Linked DNA regions of Marinoscillum sp. 108. The main gene of each other region encodes a partner of the protein of the gene in region 2 in a complex. Links are inferred from orthologs where the notes say so. Each region holds a gene or a part of one and is shown on either strand. Other genes may lie near its edges. The genes, in order: pheS and pheT.

What was found.
Region 1: the proteins of pheT (region 2) and pheS are in contact, whole or in part, in a crystal structure (PDB 6P24), measured with the Escherichia coli proteins. The link is inferred for Marinoscillum sp. 108 from one-to-one orthologs.

Annotation. Positions count from the first base shown.
Region 1 is NZ_LR734808.1:3,256,524-3,264,307, reverse strand. Bases 4,999-7,784 are described here. They hold pheS (phenylalanine--tRNA ligase subunit alpha), read right to left. Parts: upstream 7,006-7,784; coding sequence 5,992-7,005; downstream 4,999-5,991. Other genes in these bases: GV030_RS13205 (MraY family glycosyltransferase), read right to left, coding at 7,046-7,784; GV030_RS13215 (MoxR family ATPase), read left to right, coding at 5,014-5,979. Outside these bases: GV030_RS13240 (SpoIIE family protein phosphatase), read left to right, coding at 43-2,088; GV030_RS13235 (STAS domain-containing protein), read left to right, coding at 2,094-2,435; GV030_RS13230 (ATP-binding protein), read left to right, coding at 2,425-2,841; GV030_RS13225 (peptidyl-prolyl cis-trans isomerase), read left to right, coding at 2,838-3,692; GV030_RS13220 (peptidylprolyl isomerase), read left to right, coding at 3,646-4,998.
Region 2 is NZ_LR734808.1:3,646,563-3,658,605, reverse strand. What follows is about bases 2,627-5,715. They hold pheT (phenylalanine--tRNA ligase subunit beta), read left to right. Parts: upstream 2,627-3,012; coding sequence 3,013-5,418; downstream 5,419-5,715. Other genes in these bases: GV030_RS14845 (hypothetical protein), read left to right, coding at 5,419-5,715; GV030_RS14855 (DUF1684 domain-containing protein), read left to right, coding at 2,627-2,876. Outside these bases: GV030_RS14870 (zinc dependent phospholipase C family protein), read right to left, coding at 116-1,078; rpsT (30S ribosomal protein S20), read left to right, coding at 1,205-1,456; DNA repair protein RadC, read left to right, coding at 1,550-2,254; more of GV030_RS14855, read left to right, coding at 2,268-2,626; more of GV030_RS14845, read left to right, coding at 5,716-5,718; GV030_RS14840 (cell division protein ZapA), read left to right, coding at 5,726-6,010; rny (ribonuclease Y), read left to right, coding at 6,093-7,652; GV030_RS14830 (DUF3857 domain-containing protein), read left to right, coding at 7,740-9,734; GV030_RS14825 (transglutaminase domain-containing protein), read left to right, coding at 9,894-11,867; GV030_RS14820 (DUF3857 domain-containing protein), read left to right, coding at 11,864-12,043.

The DNA.
Region 1 (7,784 bases), 400 kb from region 2 along the record:
CTTTTTTATTAAGGGTCACCCCCGTATTTTTGCGGCACGCCGATGCTCTCCGAAAAACTCAAAATACGACTTAGCTTTTTAGCAGGCATCCTGTCATGGCTACTGTTTACTTTTTTTGATCTCTACCTCCTTTTTGTAGACCAGTACCAGCTCAATGTAGACTTGTCGGCCATTTTGCCACAGATTTTCCTGACGACCCTGGTGCTTTCCACCCTGTCTTACTACCGGTACACCATCACCAAGGCAGATAGCATCAACTTCATCGATCTATTATGGCGGGTGTTCATTACCGGCCTGGTCACCACCATCGGCTCGCTTTTCATCCGGTTGTTTTTCTATATTTTCGGTAACAGCACCATCAGTGAAAATCCATTCACGGTAAATTTCCTCTACAACATCCTGATCGGGCTAGTGGTCGTCTATCTGGTTTCCACATTTGTGGTTTGGAAACGACTGATCCTGTATCAGAAGTCCAAAAACCTCATCCAGCTCTGGGGATTCTTCGAGTATGCCTTGCTGGGAAGCCTGATTTTTGACCTGTTTGGCAACAAATTTCTCAGCGTCAACTTCAATACGGCACTGATCTTTTTAGGAGGCCTGGGCATTATCCTTGCTTTTAACCTCAAGTGGATTGCCTACCTCAATTTCAAACAGAAGTGGAAAAGCATTCTTTTCATTATTCTCTCAGGCATCTATCTGTACCATTTCCTGCTGAACCTGATGAATTTTTCGGAGACCGGCGCCCTCAATCTGGACCTGCTGGATCGGGCCTACTTCGTTTCGCTGTTTATCTTCATCATATTGTATGCGGGCATTTCCATCCTGGTTACCCTCTTCAACCTACCCACTTCTTCTGTTTTTGAGCGGAAGCTCCAGGAGGCTATTGACTTTCAAAAGCTGAGCCAATCCATTCCGGCAGGGCAGAGTGCCGAGCAGACCTACGACATCCTGCTGGAGAGCTCTATGAGCGCCGTATTTGCGGATGCTGCCTGGCTGGAGATCAGTGGAGAAGAGCCCATCCTACTCACCCGTGGCGTCACTACCCTCACTGTGAAAGATATTAAAGAGAGTGTACGACAGGACTTTATCAAAAAAATACTGAGTCAGCAGGTCTCCAATGAATTTGCCCCCAGCAAGGTCATTGGCACCCTCAATCATCCTGACTTCAAATCCATCATCGCCGTGCCGGTCATGGTTCAAAACGAACAAATAGGTTCTCTGGCTTTACTGCAGGAGGTAGGCGACGCCTTCAACCGGGAGATGGTGGACATCATCACCACGTTTGTAAATCAGGCCAGCATCTCTATTGAAAACTTCCACCTCATCAGGGAGGCACTTGACAATGAGCGTTACAAGGAACAATTGAAGATTGCTAAAAGTGTGCAAAAGAGCCTGTTGCCTTCGGTACTCGAACGCAACGACTGTTTTGAAATAGAAGCCTATAGCATGGCTGCCGATGAAGTGGGGGGAGACTATTATGATATCATTGAGCCTTCTAAGGACATCTTTAACCTGATCATCGGGGATGTGTCTGGTAAAGGCACGTCCGCTGCGTTCAATATGGCTCAGATGAGGGGTATTTTTCACAGCCTGGCCCAGGATGTAAGTACCCCAAAGGAATTTATCACCAAAGCCAACTCCGCCATAGGCCGTTGCCTGGAGAAAAACTCCTTCATTACCGCCATTTTCTTCGTGATCAACACCCGGGAAAAAAAATTCTGCTATGCAAGAGCGGGGCACTGCCCGGCCATGTATTATTCAGCTTCAACCGGAAATATCACCCTTTTAGAGAAAGAAGGACTGGGACTGGGTATCCTGAGAAACTCGCAGTACAACGAATACGTTCAAGAAGAAACCATAAACTACCAGCCAGGTGACTTATTGCTCCTGTACACAGATGGTATTTCAGAAGCCAAAAATGAATACAAGAAGCAATATGGCGCGGATGGCCTGAAATCCTCACTGCAAAACCACATTAATGCGCCTTTGGGTAAACTGAAAGATATGCTCATTAACGATCTGCTGAAATTTTTGAATGGAAACAAATTGGACGATGATTATACACTTACCATCGTCAGGTTTAAATAATAACTATGGTAGAAATAAACATACAGGCTGAGTCGGATTACCAACTCATAGAGGTCAGGGGAGAAGTGGATGCCAGCTCATCGATAGAACTGGACAATGCATTGAAATCGGCAGCTGAAAACTATGCTAAAATACTGATCAACCTCAGCAAACTAGAGTATATCTCTTCCGCTGGGTTGGGGGTGTTTATTTCCTATCTGGAGGAGCTCAAGACCAATGACATCAAATTGGTTATTTTCGGTCTCCAGGAAAAAGTCAGAGAGGTTTTTGACATTCTGGGGCTACAGCATTTGATGAATATTACCAATAACAAAGAAGAAGCCCAGGCGCTTTTGAATGGAAAATAAGCTGACCATATCGTGTAGCAAGCAGAATCTTGCCAAGATCAGACAGTTTGTTGCCGACATCCTACATCGTCAGGCCATCAAAGAAGTGGAAGCACACAAGCTCGTACTTGCAGTGGATGAAATCTGTGCCAACCTGATCATTCACTCCAATCATTGTAATCCCACACAAACCATTGAAGTCTACGTTGATTTTCAGCCAGCCGAGCAAGTCACTTTTGTCATCCGAGACCAGGGGATCAGCTTCAATCTGAGTACTTATGCTGAACCCTCGCTGGATGAGATCGTCTCTTCCAGAAGGAAAGGTGGCGTAGGGCTGATGCTGGTCAAGAGAATAATGGACAAAATAGAGTTCTCTACCGAGAAGAATTACAATATTTGCAAGCTGACTAAAAAGCTGAGTGAATGAAATATGGCTGGATCATAATTTTGGCATTTTCCTACGGATGCGAGTTTTTCAAACCGAAAGAAACAGCCACCGAAGCGCCCATTGCCAGGAGCATGGAGAGCTACCTCTACCCTTCCGATCTGGATGGACTTTTTCCCGCCAATATTTCCTCTGATGACAGCACCAAGCTGGCGGAGAAATACATAGAAGACTGGATCAAGAAGCAGCTGATGATTTCACGATCTTCGCAAGCAGTGGATTTTAACGAGGCAGAAATCGAGCGTAAAGTGTTGGATTATCGCTATGCCCTCATGGTTCATTCTTTCGAGAAAAAATACATCACACAAAACCTGGACCGAGAGGTAAGCACCGAGCAGGTCACCAACTACTACAACGGCAAAGCCGATAACTTTTTGCTCAAGCAAAACATCGTGAAATGCATCTTTGCGCAAGTTCCCAAAAACGCACCCAACCTTGCCCAGTTTCGGCGTAACTTCCGGGCGCATCCCGAAGGAAATCTGGAAGACCTGAAATCATACGTTTCTCAATTTGCCACTAAATCATACCTCGAGGATACTACCTGGATTATTTTCGATGAACTCATCCTGGGAACTCCGCTGGAAACGCTGGAAAACAAAAACCAGTTTCTTTCGAAAAACAAGTACTCCGAAACGACAAATGAGGAATACATCTATTTTCTAAATATCTTCGATTTTAAAATTTCAGATGAGATTTCACCGTTAGAGTTTATCAGAGAAGACATTAAAAACATAATCATCAATAAGAGGAAAATTGCGCTGAAGAAGGAGCTAGAAGAAAAAATTTATGATGAATCAAAGGAACAACATCTGTTTGAAATATATCGCGATTAGCATCGCTCTCATCTTACCGCTTATTACCAATGCCCAAACAGAGGGCGTGGTGGTAGATAAGATTATTGCTAAAGTGGACAATTACATTATCCTCAAATCTGACCTGGAAAAGGCTTATTTGGATTACCTGTCTCGTGGGGAGTTCAGAGGAAGCACTGCCAAATGCAACATACTGGAACAGCTGGTGGTGAACAAAATGCTGGTAGCCAAAGCTGAAATAGACTCTGTGGAGGTAGCCGATGAAGAGGTGCGAAGCAACCTCGGCAGGAGAATGGAGTACATGATCTCTCAGATAGGCTCCCGGGAGGAGATAGAGGCCTATTATAAGAAGTCAATGGATCAGATAGAAGCAGATCTTTTTGACGACATCAAGGAACAAATGGTCATCCAGCGGATGCAGCAAGATATTACTGCTGATCTGAAGGTGTCTCCGGCAGAGGTGAAGAGATTCTTTGGCAAAATTCCTCAGGATAGCCTTCCATTCTTCTCCACCGAGGTGACAGTAGGGCAGATCGTAAAGCAACCCAAAGCTGGTACCAAGCAGAAGGAAGATGTAAAGAAGCTCATGTATGAAATCCGGGGAAGGGTTCTCCAGGGAGAGTCTTTTGCCGCTTTGGCCAGGCAATATTCTGAAGATCCGGGCTCAGCAGCCAGAGGTGGGGAGCTCCCCTTTTACAAGCGGGGAGATTTGGCACCCGAGTTTGAGGCCACAGCCATGACCTTGAAGGAAGGCGAGCTTTCTATGCCCATAGAAACTCAGTTTGGCTATCACCTGATAGAACTTCAGCAAAAACGTGGAAATACCTTCAAAACGCGGCACATACTCATCTCTCCGAAACCTTCGTCTGAGGATGTGATCAAGGCCCGGACTTACCTAGACAGTCTCAGAACCGCCATTGTGAATGACAGCATTACATTTCAGGCGGCAGCTAAGGAATACTCTGATGATCAGCTCACCTCATCCAATGGTGGCTTTTTTCTGGATGATAATGAGTCCAACAGGGTCTCAGTAGATCAATTGGATCCTACCATATTTTTCACATTGGATACCATGAAGATCGGGAGCATCACCAAACCACTGGAATTTCAGCAACCCGATGGCTCCACCGCTTTCAGGATTCTTTATTATAAGAATAGATTGGCCCCTCATCAGGCCAACCTGAAAGATGACTATCAAAAAATAGCAGCAGCTACCCTCAATAATAAAAGAAATAAAATTTTATCCGAATGGTTTGATGATGCCAGGGATGAAGTTTACATTGATATCGATCCAGAATTTGATCACTGTAACCTACTGGAACAATAACCGAAAAGTCTGAATATGTCTGAAATGGAGAATGAAGTAGAAGTGGCGAATGAGTTACATGCCGCTTATCAGAAACTGGAACAAGAAATCGGCAAAGTAGTAATCGGTCAGAAAGAAGTGGTCAGATTGCTCATCACTTCCATTTTCTGTGGCGGACATGCACTGCTGGTGGGTGTTCCTGGTCTGGCGAAAACCCTTCTGGTTCACACCATGGCTCAGTCACTTGGGCTTAATTTCAGCAGGATTCAATTTACTCCCGACCTCATGCCCTCGGATGTACTAGGCGCCGAAACTTTAGATCAGGAGCGCAATTTCCGCTTCATCAAGGGACCTATTTTCTCCAATGTCATCCTGGCAGATGAGATCAACAGAACGCCTCCTAAGACCCAGTCTGCGCTCCTAGAAGCCATGCAGGAAGGCGCGGTAACTACCGGAGGTAATAACTACATACTTGACAAGCCGTTTTTCGTGCTGGCCACGCAAAACCCCATTGAGCAGGAAGGTACTTACCCGCTCCCTGAAGCCCAGCTGGACCGCTTCATGTTTATGATCAAGCTTAATTACCCATCTCTTCAGGAGGAGTTGAGTATTATCAAGCAAACCACTTCGGGTGACGACTATGCTGCAGGTGAAATTCTCACTAAGGAGCAAATTATTAAGTTTCAGAAACTTGTGAGAAAAGTACCTGTGGCTGATAATGTCTTTGAATATGTGGTCAACCTGGTCCATAAGACCAGGCCATTTACTGAAAATGCAGACCCAATTAGCAATGAGTACCTGGAATGGGGAGCAGGGCCTCGGGCCAGTCAGTTTTTAATCCTGGCAGCCAAATGCAATGCGCTCCTCAAAGGAAAATACTCACCAGATATCGAAGACGTACGGGAAGTCGCTAAGCCAGTCCTCGTTCACAGAATCGTAAAAAACTTCAAAGCCGAAGCTGAAGGCAAAACCGAGGAAACCATTATTGATCAGCTGTTATAAGCAAGTGATTCCCTAAAACTGCTTCAAAAACCTAAGGTCATTTTCTGAAAAGAGTCTGATATCATCAATCTGATACTTCAGCATGGTGATTCGCTCAATACCCATACCGAAAGCAAATCCGCTATACTCCTTCGGATCTATACCACAGCTTTTCAGTACATTGGGATCTACCATTCCGGAACCACCAATTTCCACCCAACCTGTGTGCTTACAGATTTTGCAGCCATCGCCCTTGCAAATGAAACAGCTAATGTCGATCTCCGCACTGGGTTCTGTAAAAGGGAAAAATGAAGGCCGAAAACGAATCTGAGTATCTTCTCCAAACAGCTCCTTGGCAAAATGATAAAGCGTCTGTTTCAAATCTTTAAAAGACACGTCCTTGTCTACATACAGGCCTTCCACCTGATTGAAAAAGCAATGGGCACGCGCTGAAATGGCCTCATTTCGAAACACCCTGCCCGGCATGATAGACCGGAATGGGGGCTTACCCTGCTCCATTAGTCTGATTTGCACATTGGATGTGTGGGTTCTGAGCAAAACATCCGGGTTCTTGGAGATAAAATAAGTGTCCTGCATTTCGCGCGCAGGATGGTTTTCGGGAAAGTTGAGTGCTGTGAAATTATGAAAGTCGTCCTCGATTTCAGGCCCTTCTTTGACACTGAACCCTTGCCGCTCAAAGATTTGGATGATCCTGTTCTTAACTTTGGAAAGGGGATGCACAGAGCCCTCTTCCACTATGGGGGGCAGCGTCACATCCAGGTCTTGTGCACCGGCATCACTCATAGAGGAGCCATTCACATGATCAATTAGCTCCTGAAATTTCTCCTGAGCCTTTTGCTTGAGTACATTGAGCTCCCCGCCGATCTCCCTTTTTTGCTCATTCGGGACTTTCTTAAACTCTTCAAAAAGCTCAGTCAACACACCTTTCCGGCTGATAAATCTCAACCTGAACTGTTCGAGCTCTTCCTTATTTTTGGCAATGGCTTTGTCTATGGCCTCTATATATGTCCCGATCTTCTCTTTCATCTTTTCTAGCTATCGGGCAAAAATAATAAACAGAAGCTTCTTAAGCAGACTTAGAAATATAAAGATCAGATGATTTAGTGGCCACCGGAGTAATCTTACCAAGATGCCCCTTTCGTTTGAGTTTGTAACCCAATGTCATAGTCACTCCCACACACATGGCGGTAATGATCAGCATAAGCGAGCCATTTCCCAAATAAGGGTCGAGCAGCAGAGCCATTGACAGAATTAGTAAATTGAACAACCCGAGAAAGATTGTAGCCTGAGCGTGATTCAAGCCTAGCTTTAGTAATCCATGATGTAGGTGATTCCGATCTGGATCCAAAGGATTCTTTCCGTTGCTAAAGCGAATGGTAAAAACACGCACTGTATCAAATATGGGAAGAATCAATGCTGCAATGCAAACCGATACACTGGAAGTAATTTCAAAGTACCCAAGGGTCATCCCTGGAGCTACGTTGATAAACAAGATAGCCAGTGATGAAATAATAAAACCAAGAATCATGGAGCCTGTATCGCCCATAAACACGCGAGATGGATTCCAGTTGTAGAGCAGGAAAGCAAACAATGACCCTACCACAGAAAGGCAGAGTACAGAATATGCATAGTACCCTCCAGTAAGAAACACCCACCCGAAAAAGGATAATATCAGTATACCAATGGTACCCGCCAGACCGTCAATACCATCTATGAGATTAAAGCTATTGGTCAGCCCAACTAATACAAAGATTGTAAACGGAATGCTAAACCATTCTGGCATCTCCCCTATTCCAAACATGCCA
Region 2 (12,043 bases):
ACTATTATTTAGAAGTATTTTAATGTAATGTTAAAATACTCAAAATATCATAAGAACACCAATAAGTCTTCGATGCATTTAGCTAATTCTCAGATAAGTAGAGGTTTTTCAGAGTCTAAGAATCTATCTCCTCCCCACTTTCGTGGCTGCGGAGCTTGATCTGCTCTGTAGCCGGTGCAATCTCCTCCTCGGTAGCCGGCACATTGATCAACAAATCGAGATCAGGCTGCCCCCCGTCCACCCAGGCGGTAAACCAGAAATCCCCTACCATCTTGATAGCTCTCTTCATTTGACGCTCCACCATACCATTGAGCATCTCATGATAGTCCCGCGAAAAGTCATAGGAATAAACCCTGACCGTCGTGGCTCCCCGCTCTTCATAGCTATATTTCTTATCTTCCGGATACCTTAGGGTCAGGAGCTTCTCAAACCTCAATACCGAATCGAGTGCGAGATGTGAGCTTTCCACTGCTTTCCAGGCTTCCAGCTGAGTATTTTTGATATACTCTGCCTTCCCGGTAAACAAATCATAGTGCTCAAAGAATACTTCCGGCAGGCGAGATTCCCAAAACCCATGAATACCCAACTGTCCCGTAAGCTGCCCATTGTAATTCTCGGTGGTATGCAGAGGCACATGAGCGTCTCCTATATAATGCCCCAGATCCACCGAATACCTTAAGATACGGTCAGCATCCCTATTGAGAAACGCCTGGGTCAGCTGATATTTCACCAGATTGATATGCCAGGGCACTATGCCATAGGCCTGCAAAGTATCCTCGGTGTACATGGCTACAGCATCATTCCAGTAGCGAGGCATATTATACAAAGCACTGTCGCCATATACATCCAGGTCTATGTAATGTCTGGCAGCCTCCTCCTTCATGATGTATCGGCGTTTGTCGGGGTTAATCGCCTTCTCGGTGATATATTGAATGTGGTACTTATAGAAACCCATCATTTCTATGGGCAGTGTAAACACCGCCACCCGATTGATTTTCTGATGGGAGAAAAACCCCCAACTACTGGAGACTATCGCCCCCAATAGCACTATTAGATAAACTTTATGTGCTCCTTTCATCGCAAAATGAAATTAGTCATTTTTTTCGTGGGTTTTTTAAGGTGAACATTATGAAATGTATTTGTTTTTTTTACCAATTGCTCTATCTTTGCATCCCTTAAACAAGGATAGGAGAATAAAAAGCTTATGGCAAATCATAAATCCGCATTAAAGAGAATACGATCAAACGAGGCAAAAAGACTCAGAAATCGTTATCAGCATAAAACTACCAGAACCTTTATCAAAAGGTTGAGAGAAGCTACAGACAAAACCGAAGCACAGAAGCTTTTGGGTGAAGTTTTGGGCATGGTAGATAAACTTGCTAAGAATAATATCATTCACAATAACAAGGCGGCTAATCTTAAATCAAGCTTAACTAAAAGAGTTAACGCGCTTTAAGACTTAGTTTGTCCTCTTCAGGATATTCACACCCTGTTCGCATGGCGAATAGGGTTTTTTATTATCTTCAGTGCTGTAAAATACTGGCAGGTAATGGAAAAATCCGATCATACTTATCTAGCTATCCACCAGTGGGCCGAAGAAGACCGTCCACGGGAAAAGCTACTCCTCAAGGGAAAGGCGAGCTTATCTGATGCCGAATTGATAGGCATCCTTCTCGGCTCTGGCACGAAAACTCTCAGCGCCGTGGATCTCGCCAAGCAAATCCTCAGTACCGTTCATAATGACTTGCATGCTCTGGCAAAGCTCTCTGTCACCGATCTCATCCGATTCAAAGGCATAGGAGAAGCCAAGGCCATCACCATAGTGAGTGCATTGGAGCTCGGACGAAGAAGAAAAGAATCCGAACCACGAAAAACCCTCAGAATCACCTCAAGCAGTGATGCCTATGAATACATGAAGCCGGAGCTCACCGATCTGCCTCATGAGGAATTTTGGATCATCATGCTCCGACGAAACAATGCGATTATAGGAAAGGAGCAAATCAGTGTGGGCGGAGTATCAGGCACTGCGGTAGACCCTAAAGTTATTTTCAAAAAAGCCTTGGATGTGATGGCCAGTGGCCTCATCCTCATACACAATCATCCATCCGGCAATGCCCAACCCAGCGAAGCTGACAAGAAACTCACTCGGAAAGTAAAATCAGCCGGCGAGACGCTGGACATTCCGGTATATGATCATCTCATTTTCACAGATCACACCTATTTTAGCTTTTCGGATGAATCCATAATGCCTTAGTGCTCGAGCCAACATGAAAAAACTTCTTTTTATACTGATCCCGGTAGCTGCTGTTGCTATTATTTTCTATTCATTGTCGGGCAACTCAGATGAAGCTTACATCAGCAAAGTCGCCGACACACGGGCCGAGCGTGTACGCTTTTTGAAAAGTTCTGAACAATCGCCCTTTACACAGTTTGACCTGAAATACGAGCCGCTCAGTTTTTTCACCATCGATCCCTCCTATAAGGTCCGAGCCAATCTGGAAAGAATCCAATCACCTTCCCGAGTGATGATACAAAGTAGCGATGGCACCTCAGCTCCCTATTCCAAATTTGCCTATGCATCTTTTAAGTTTCAGGGTCAATCACTTAAACTACTCATTCTCAAGCCTGCCGGCTTTGGGGCTCTCCCTAACACATACTTTACAGCCTTTGCGGATGACACAAGTGGTGAAAGCACCTATGGCGGTGGCCGCTACCTGGACCTGCAGATAGGTAAGTCGGATAACATTGAGATCGACTTCAATCTCGCTTACAATCCCTACTGCGCCTACGTCAGTGAATACTCCTGCCCTCTGCCCCCTGCCGAAAATGTGCTACCCCTCCGTATAGAAGCCGGCGAAAAAGATTATAACCATTGATTTGATAGGGCATTAGACTTCACTTTCCTATTTTTGCCGGTTACATATCGGGGGGATCGTATTCACTACGAAAAATGACAGAATTCCCTCTGATGATCCGGTTAAAAACAGATTTAAAAAATACAATTACATCAGGATGAAGATTTCCTACAATTGGCTCAAGGACTATATATCGCTTTCAGAATCACCCGAAGAAATCAGCTCTGCCCTTACCCAGACCGGTCTGGAAGTGGAAGGTGTAGAACACGTGGAAAAAATACCCGGGGGATTTGAAGGGCTTGTCATTGGGGAAGTCATCGAATGTAAGCCCCACCCTGACGCAGATAAGCTACAGCTCACCAAAGTGGATGCAGGAACAGGAGCACTTCTTCCTATCGTCTGTGGTGCGCCCAACGTTAAACAAGGGATCAAGGTCATCGTAGCCACAGTAGGCACGACCATCTACCCTACGAGCGGTGAGCCTTTCAAAATCAAGAAGGCCAAAATAAGAGGAGAGGTTTCTGAGGGCATGCTTTGTGCAGAGGATGAAATAGGTTTGGGTACAAGCCATGCGGGTCTGTTGATCCTGGATACCGAAAAACCCAACGGCACCCCGCTCATTGAGATTTTCGAATCTGGCTCTGACTATGTATTTGAAATTGGCCTGACCCCCAATCGTGGGGATGCTACCTCTCATCTGGGGGCCGCCCGGGACCTGAAAGCATTTTTCAAAAGACCCATTGAACCACGCCAATCCAAAAGTCTAAAAACGGAAATCGACCGACCCATTGAGGTAACGGTAGAAAAGAATGAGGCTTGCCCGAGGTATTCAGGCCTCACCATTCGCGGACTGAAAATAGGGCCTTCTCCTGATTGGTTGCAGTGGCGGTTAAAGGCTGTTGGGCTGTCCCCTATCAACAACGTAGTTGATATCACCAACTATGTAATGATGAGTCTCGGTCAGCCGATGCATGCTTTTGATGCTGACGCAATTACCGGAAACAAAATCACCGTAAAAACTTTACCAGCGGGCACAAAATTTACCACCCTTGATGAAGTGGAGCGGAAGCTGAGTGACAAAGACCTGATGATCTGCAATGATCAATCGGGTATGTGCATCGCCGGAGTATTTGGTGGAACACAGTCCGGTGTGAAAGACAGCACCACCAGCATTTTCCTGGAAAGTGCCCACTTCTCAGCAGATTGGGTACGTGGTACGGCCATGCGACACGGTCTTTCTACCGATGCTTCCTTCCGGTTCGAAAGAGGCTCTGATCCCGAGATGACCCTCCCAGCCCTTCAAATGGCTGCAGAGATGATTTTGGAGCTCGCAGGTGGCCACGTGGCATCCGAAGTGGTGGATATCTATCCACAACCTATTTTGCCGGTTAGGATTCCTACCACCTATCAAAATTTTCATCGACTAATAGGCATTACACTGCCCAACGACCAGATCATCGAAATCCTTAATCTGCTGGACATCCAGACAGAAACTATTGATGACGCCTCCTTCACCGCCATTGTGCCTCCTTACAGAAGTGAAGTGACGCGCGAAGCAGACCTGGTAGAAGAAGTTCTGAGAATTTATGGGTTTAACAATATCCCGCTGGAAGAAACCCTCTCTGCAGGATACCTCTCTTCATTCAGCGAAAAAGAGCCTTACAAGCTTCAGGAAGATCTTTCTACCTACCTGGCCGGAAAGGGCTTTTCAGAAATACAAACCAATTCTCTCACTAACCCCAAATACTATAAGGATTTGGGCCTTGGAGGTGAGCCGGTGGAGATCCTGAATAAATCGAGTGAAGACCTGGGGTATATGAAAACCTCACTGCTCTACACCGCCCTGGAGTCAGTCAGACACAACATCAACCGAAAAACCAAAAACCTGAATCTTTTCGAGTTTGGTAAAATTTACGCCCAGAAGAACGAAAAATATAAGGAAGACCAACTGCTGGCATTCTATATGAGTGGCGACTCTCACGAGGAAAGCTGGCTGGAAGGCGCCCGAAAAATAGGATTTCACGACCTCTCAAGAGTCGTTTTCTCATCGCTTCAGCACCTAAAGGTCGTTGGCTATACCACAGAACCAACGGAGGACCCGGCTTTGGAATACGGACTGGCTGTGAAACTCAATAATAAGGTGATTGGGAAATTGGGGATGCTAAAAACTAAAATCTCTCGTTACTTCGACATCAAACAGGAAGTGTTCTACGCTGAGTTTTTATGGAAAGACCTGGTAAGAGCCGCTAAGGTGGAAACGTCGTTTGAAGAAATCTCAAAATATCCTGAGGTCCGCAGAGATCTTTCGTTGGTACTGGATAAAAAGGTATCTTACAATGAGATTAAAGATTTAGCTTTCAAGTCTGAAAAAAAATTACTAAATCGAATTAATGTCTTTAGCGTGTATGAAGGAGACAAACTGGAAGCAGGCAAAAAATCATACGCACTGAGTTTCTTTATTCAGGACAAAACTAAAACACTCACAGATAAGGGTATTGATAAGGTCATGAATGGCCTGATCAGCACATTTGAAAATGAAGTAGGAGCAATTATCAGAAAGTAAATGGGCAACGAAACACTGAGAACTGAAATCAACAATCTGGAACGAAGGGTTAAACTTTTACTTAGTGAACACGCACAGCTTAAAGTAGAGCTCCAAAAAGTAAGCAATGAGAACCAACAGTTGAAAGCTCAGGCTTCACAGCAGGAGGCCAATCTTGCAAACTTTCAAAATCAAATGAAAATTAGTAAAATTGTAGAAAGCATGGTAGTCGGCGATAGCGATGCGAACGAGGTGAAGGATGTGCTTGACGACTATATTAAGGAGATAGATAAATGCATTGCTCATTTGGGTGAAGCTTAAATACCTGATGGCAGAATTATCAATAAAGCTAAAAATAGGAAACCGGGAGTACCCCATGAGGGTAAAGGCCGAGGATGAGGAACGTATCAGACGTGCTGGTAAGATGTTAAATGAAAAAATAAAATCTTATCGGAACCAGTTTGGTATAGAAGACAACCAAGACCTGCTTGCCATGGTGGCATTTGATTGCCTGGTAGACAAAATGAAAAACGAAGAGACTATAGAGTCCACAGACGAAGTAGCACTTGATCAACTGAGAAACATTAGCCAATTGATAGCGAACGCTATTTAAACCCCTCCGTAATACAGTCCACACCCCATTCCCGGCCCTCCCCGACAGGCCATGTATGTGAAATACCTACTTAAATTGATCGATGGATATATTATACATTTTGATTGCTCTGGGGGGGATACTCCTGGGGTTTGTCATAGACCGGGTCATACTCAAACGGTCTATCACCAAGAAGCTAAAAAGTGCTGAAGACCAGAAGAAACTGATCCTGAAAGAAGCTGAGGTAAACGCCGAAAGCATCAAAAAGGACAAAGTACTGGAGGCTAAGGAGAAATTTCTCAAACTCAAAACAGAATTTGAAGAAGAGGCCAACCGCAAAAAGAACCTCCTCATCACCAACGAAAACAAACTCAAGCAGCGTGAGTCTACCATCTCCAAGCAAATAGAGCAAAACAAACGGGTGGAAGCTGAATTGGAATCTGCCAAAGAAAACCTGCAGGCTCAGCTGGAAATTGTTCGAAAGCGAAAAGAAGAATACGAGAAGTTAAAAAATCAGCAGGTTTCTATTCTGGAAAAGGTGTCCAACCTCACCGCTGAGGAAGCCAAAGCTCAGCTGATACAGACGCTCAAAGATGAGGCTCGTACAGACGCGTCGGCACACATCAAAGAGATCATGGAGGAAGCCAATATGTCGGCTACCAAAGAAGCCAAGAAGATAGTACTTCAAACTATCCAACGAACTGCTACCGAGCATGCCATTGAAAACTGTGTGTCTGTCTTCAACATAGAGAGTGACGACATCAAAGGTAAAATTATTGGTAGAGAAGGTAGAAACATCCGGGCACTGGAGGCCGCCACCGGTGTGGAAATCATTGTAGACGATACCCCTGAAGCCATCATCATCTCTGGCTTCGACCCTGTAAGGAGAGAGATCGCCAGGCTCTCACTTCACAGACTCGTACAAGACGGCAGAATACACCCCGCCCGTATAGAGGAGATTGTGAGTAAGACCACCAAGAACATTGACGAGGAGATTGTAGAGATCGGTGAGCGTACCGTCATTGACCTGGGCATTCACGGATTGCACCCGGAGTTGATCAAATTAGTGGGTAGGATGAGGTTCCGCTCGTCCTATGGACAAAACCTGCTGCAGCACTCCAGAGAAGTAGCCAACCTGTGTGCTACCCTGGCCTCTGAACTTGGAATTAACCCTAAACAAGCCAAGCGTGCCGGCCTCCTGCATGATATTGGCAAGGTATGGCCAGATGAGCCAGAAAAGCCACACGCCATCATAGGCATGGAGCTCGCACAGAAATACAAAGAATCTCCAGACATCTGCAATGCCATAGGTGCTCACCATGATGAAATAGAGATGACCACTATGATCTCGCCCATCGTACAGGCCTGTGACGCCATCTCTGGCAGTAGACCTGGTGCTCGTCGTGAAATCATGGAGCAGTACCTCAAACGTCTCAAAGAACTGGAGGAAGTAGCGCTCAGCTTTGAAGGTGTCAATAAATGCTACGCCATCCAGGCGGGCCGTGAGCTCCGAGTACTTGTAGATGCTGAAAACGTTACCGATCAGCGTGCGGGAGAGCTGTCCTTCAATATTTCTCAGAAAATTGAAAAAGACATGCAGTATCCCGGCCAGATCAAAGTGACCGTGATCCGTGAGACCCGGGCCGTGGCGTTCGCCAAGTAGGAAACCGCTTTTTAAAATAATTAAAGAAAGTCCCGGATTAGTTCGGGACTTTTTTTTATTATTACTTTCTCCGTTCAGCTCCTAATCATGCCAAGAAATATCCTTCCCTTCCTTCTTCTGATTTCCTTACCATCATTGGCTCAAAAACCTCCTTTGAAATTCGGTAAATTAGATATGCAAGAACTCACGCTTAAGGAATGTTCATTCTACCCGGAAGCTAAAGCAATGGTCATAGCGGAGTATGGTGATCTGCGATTCAATTATCTAAACGATAATTGGACCACCAAATTTACAATAACACGCCGCATCAAAATTTTCACAACGGAAGGTAAGAACCAAGCAAACGTATCTATTCGGTTATATGACCCTGTGGACGGAGGCATTCACGAAAGGTTATCCTCGGTCAAAGCCATTACCCACAACTTGGTTGACGGAAGAATAGAAAAGACTCCATTGAATCAAAGTGAGGTTTTTAGAACGAGACTAAGTGACCACAGAACCGAAATTAGTTTCACCTTACCGAATGTTCAGGTGGGTTCGGTAATAGATTATGAAATTATACTCATATCTAACTATCTCTCCGTTCTTTTTCCATGGAAATTTCAGAAATCTATCCCAACCAAGGTGTCAGAAATCAGATATGTGATCCCTGAATATTTCAACTATATAACCAGCCAACTAGGCACCTCAATTGAGCTCACCAAAGAAACAAACTCAGTTCATGAATCCTTTAAATACAAGTGGGAATCAGAGCCTGGGATAGGTGGTAACAAAGCAGTAGCAATAGGAGCTGAAAATTCGGTAAGCAAAGAACAAAGATTTGTAGCTCGCAATATTCTTCCCTTGGAAGATGAGCCCAATATCAATAACAAACCGGACCTTCCTGCTCGACTCGAGTTCCAGTTAGTCTCAAGTCAAATGCCAAATTCCGCTGTGAAATTCTACGCGGACAATTACGAATCTTTCACCAAGGATATTCTGACTTGGGAGTCATTCGGAAAAACCCTTGACCAAGGGGCTTTTGCATCTCCTGCCATAAAGGAATTAAGGGCTGACTCTGTCTCCGATCTTGCTTCAGCAATTTATCACTGGATACAAAACCATTTTTCATTCACAAATGAATATGGTGTTACAAATAACAAGGCTGGGAAAATTGCCTTCAATGAAGGCTCAGGAAATGTTCCGGCCATTAATCTAACTTTAATTGCAGCGCTAAGAGAGGCCGGAATAAACGCTTACCCTATCATATTAAGCACAAGAGGGCATGGCATCCCACATCCAGTCTACCCAAATTATGAAGACTTTAACTATGTAATCGTGGGAGTGAAGACTGAAGCAGGATTGATTCTGGCAGATGCCACCACCAAGCTCTCTTTTGGCACTATCCCGGAGAGATGCTTAAATGGGAAAGGCTGGTTAGTTGACAATGAGTTTGGTCAATGGGTTGACCTCAAAAAAGAGGCTCACTATTCCTCTGAAGTTTCCATTAACATGACACTCGAAGAGACTCAAATAACTTCAGAACTACACATTACACACAAGAACTACGCTGGCGTTACTACCTGGGAGCAAGTTGATTCAATCGGAGCAACCAACTTCATTCAGGAGATCGACCAAAAGCTTTCTGACTGGGATATTGAAAATTTCAATATTAAGTCAGGTACCAAGGAAAGCAAAGAGCATTTCGAGTTCGAAATAACGGCAAGCCGTGCCATTAATGCAAATAAGAGAATCTACATTAGCCCTTTTATTCTTGGCATGCCGCTTGAAAACCCCTTTAGGAGACCTGAAAGGGTAGCACCAATTGACTTCCCATATGGTTTTGAATATAGGGTCATAGCCCAAATAAAAATCCCTGATGGCTATTCTGCCATACTCCCTGAATCAGGGGTTTTCAAACTTCAAAGTAATGATGGAAGCTTCATATACTCCACAAACCAAGTGGGAAACACAATAAACCTTGTTGGGATTTTCAAAATATCTAAAACCGAATTCAACCCAAACGAATACCAAAATCTTAAACAATTTTATCAACTAGTAACCGACAAAAATCAGGAATTGATCGTCTTGAATAGACTTTGAGAAAATTACCAGAACACTGTTTACAGTAGTTAAATTCAACCCCTAGAGTTGGGTTACATATCCTGTCCTTCAGTCGTTTCCAAAATAATTAAGAAAAGTCCCGGATTAGTTCGGGACTTTTTTTATTTTCAATCCTTCCCAAACTAAACTCACCGCCATATGAAATCCCTAACTTTACTTTTCCTAGTACTTTCCCTTCATGCCTTCGGCCAAAAATCCAACATTAAGTTTGGCAAGGTTACCGAAGAAGAATTAACCCTCACCGAATGTGCCTTCTATCCTGAAGCCAATTCAATGGTCCTGGGCGAATTCGGTACCCTCAATTTTATGTACAACAACGATAAAGGCTGGTCCTATAACCTGGTAGTGCATCGTAGGATAAAAGTATTTAACAAACTCGACAAGGATATCGCCAACATAAAACTCAGGGTTTACGATCCTCTGAAAGGTAACAGCAAGGAAGAAATTGGTGCCATTAAGGCCTTCACTTATAACCTTGTCGATGGAAAAATAGAGAAAACCAAACTGACAAATTCTGAAGAATACACCACCAGAATCAATGATTACAGGATGGAAACCAGTTTCGCCATGCCCGACGTACGTGAAGGGTCGGTGTTTGAGTATCAATACACCCTCAGCTCTGACCTTATTTCCACCCTATCTGCCTGGCATTTTCAGGATGACCTGCCAGTGGAAATTTCCGAATTTCGCTACACTATTCCGGAGTTCTTCAAATACACCGTGAGTCAGGTAGGTTCCTTTGTAGTCCTGGATAGAAAGGAGGAAAATGTAAATGAAACCTTCACCTACCGGTGGGAGTCTGTAGGTGCGGGAGGAAACGTCGAACGAGGCACCGGGTCCTTACCTTCTGTGAGCGTCCATACTACGCAAACCGGTCATAACCTATTACCACTCCAGGATGAGCCCTTCATGAACAACAAGCCCAATGTTCCGGCCCGGCTGGAATTTCAGCTGATGTCAATTCACATGCCCAACAGACCCATCAAAATGGTCGCCGGCAACTATGAAGACTTCAATAAAAACATCATGGATTGGACTTCATTTGGCAAAACGCTGAACAATGGCAATTTCGCCAAAGACAAAATTTCCACCCTCAGCGAAGACCCCACTACCCGTGCCAAAGAAATCTACACGTGGTTAGCCAATCACTTTTCACACAATGATGTGTTTGGTTTTACAAGTGACAGAGTAGGGCGTTCCGCATTCAACGACGGCCAGGGAAGCGTTGCAGACATTAATCTGACCCTGGTAGCCGTATACAGAGAAGCTGGTCTGGAGGCGTACCCTGTAATTCTTAGCACCAGAGGCCATGGCATCCCCCATCCTATCTATCCTAACTATGAGGACTACAACTATGTGATAGCAGCAGTCAAAACACCAGAAGGAACGGTCCTGACTGACGGTGCTTCAAAATTACCCTTTGGGATGTTGCCAACCCGCTGTCTCAACAACCGAGGTTGGATGGCCACAGAAAACGGAGGTTCATGGATCGATTTGAAAAATGACGCATCGCATTCCATAACGGTCATCTCACAATTCGACTTTGAGGAAGAAAAATTAAATAGCCAGTATTCGGTAAAAATGGATGGGTACGCCGAAACGGAGGCTCATTCTAATGTAAAATCCGGCGGACAGGAACATTACAACGAAAGTATCACTTCGCACTTTTCGGAATGGGAAATGGACAGTCTGAAAATAGACACAGAAACCGGCTTCAACCTTAATTTTGCGGTAGCCAAAGACATTGATGACAATGCAACAGTCTACCTCCAGCCGATCAGCTATGGTATGGTGACAGAAAATCCTTTCAAACGGGAAGAAAGGCTCACTCCGGTAGATTTTCCTTATCAGATCAACAGGAGAGTTATTGTCAAAATAGCGGTGCCGGAAGGCTTTTCCGCCGAGCTTCCTGAATCCACCATAGTGACCCTACCTAACAATGGAGGGAAATTTATCTACTCCATCAACCAAATCGGCAGCAACATTCAAATCATGAGTATGTTCAAACTCAATCAGCTGGATTTTTCTCCAGATGAATATCCATACCTCAAACAGTTTTATCAACTGGTGGCTGAGAAAAACAATGAGATCATCGTACTCAAGAAATCATGAAGCTATCATTTGTTATTTTATCTTTTTTCCTATTCAATATAGGAGTTGCTCAGGGTCTGCTGGATGATGTACCCGCAGACCTGAAAACCAATGCCAATGAGATAGTACTGTATGATCATACCACATTCACGATTAAAGATCTAACCAGCTCCTCTCTTCACAGAAAATACAGAGCC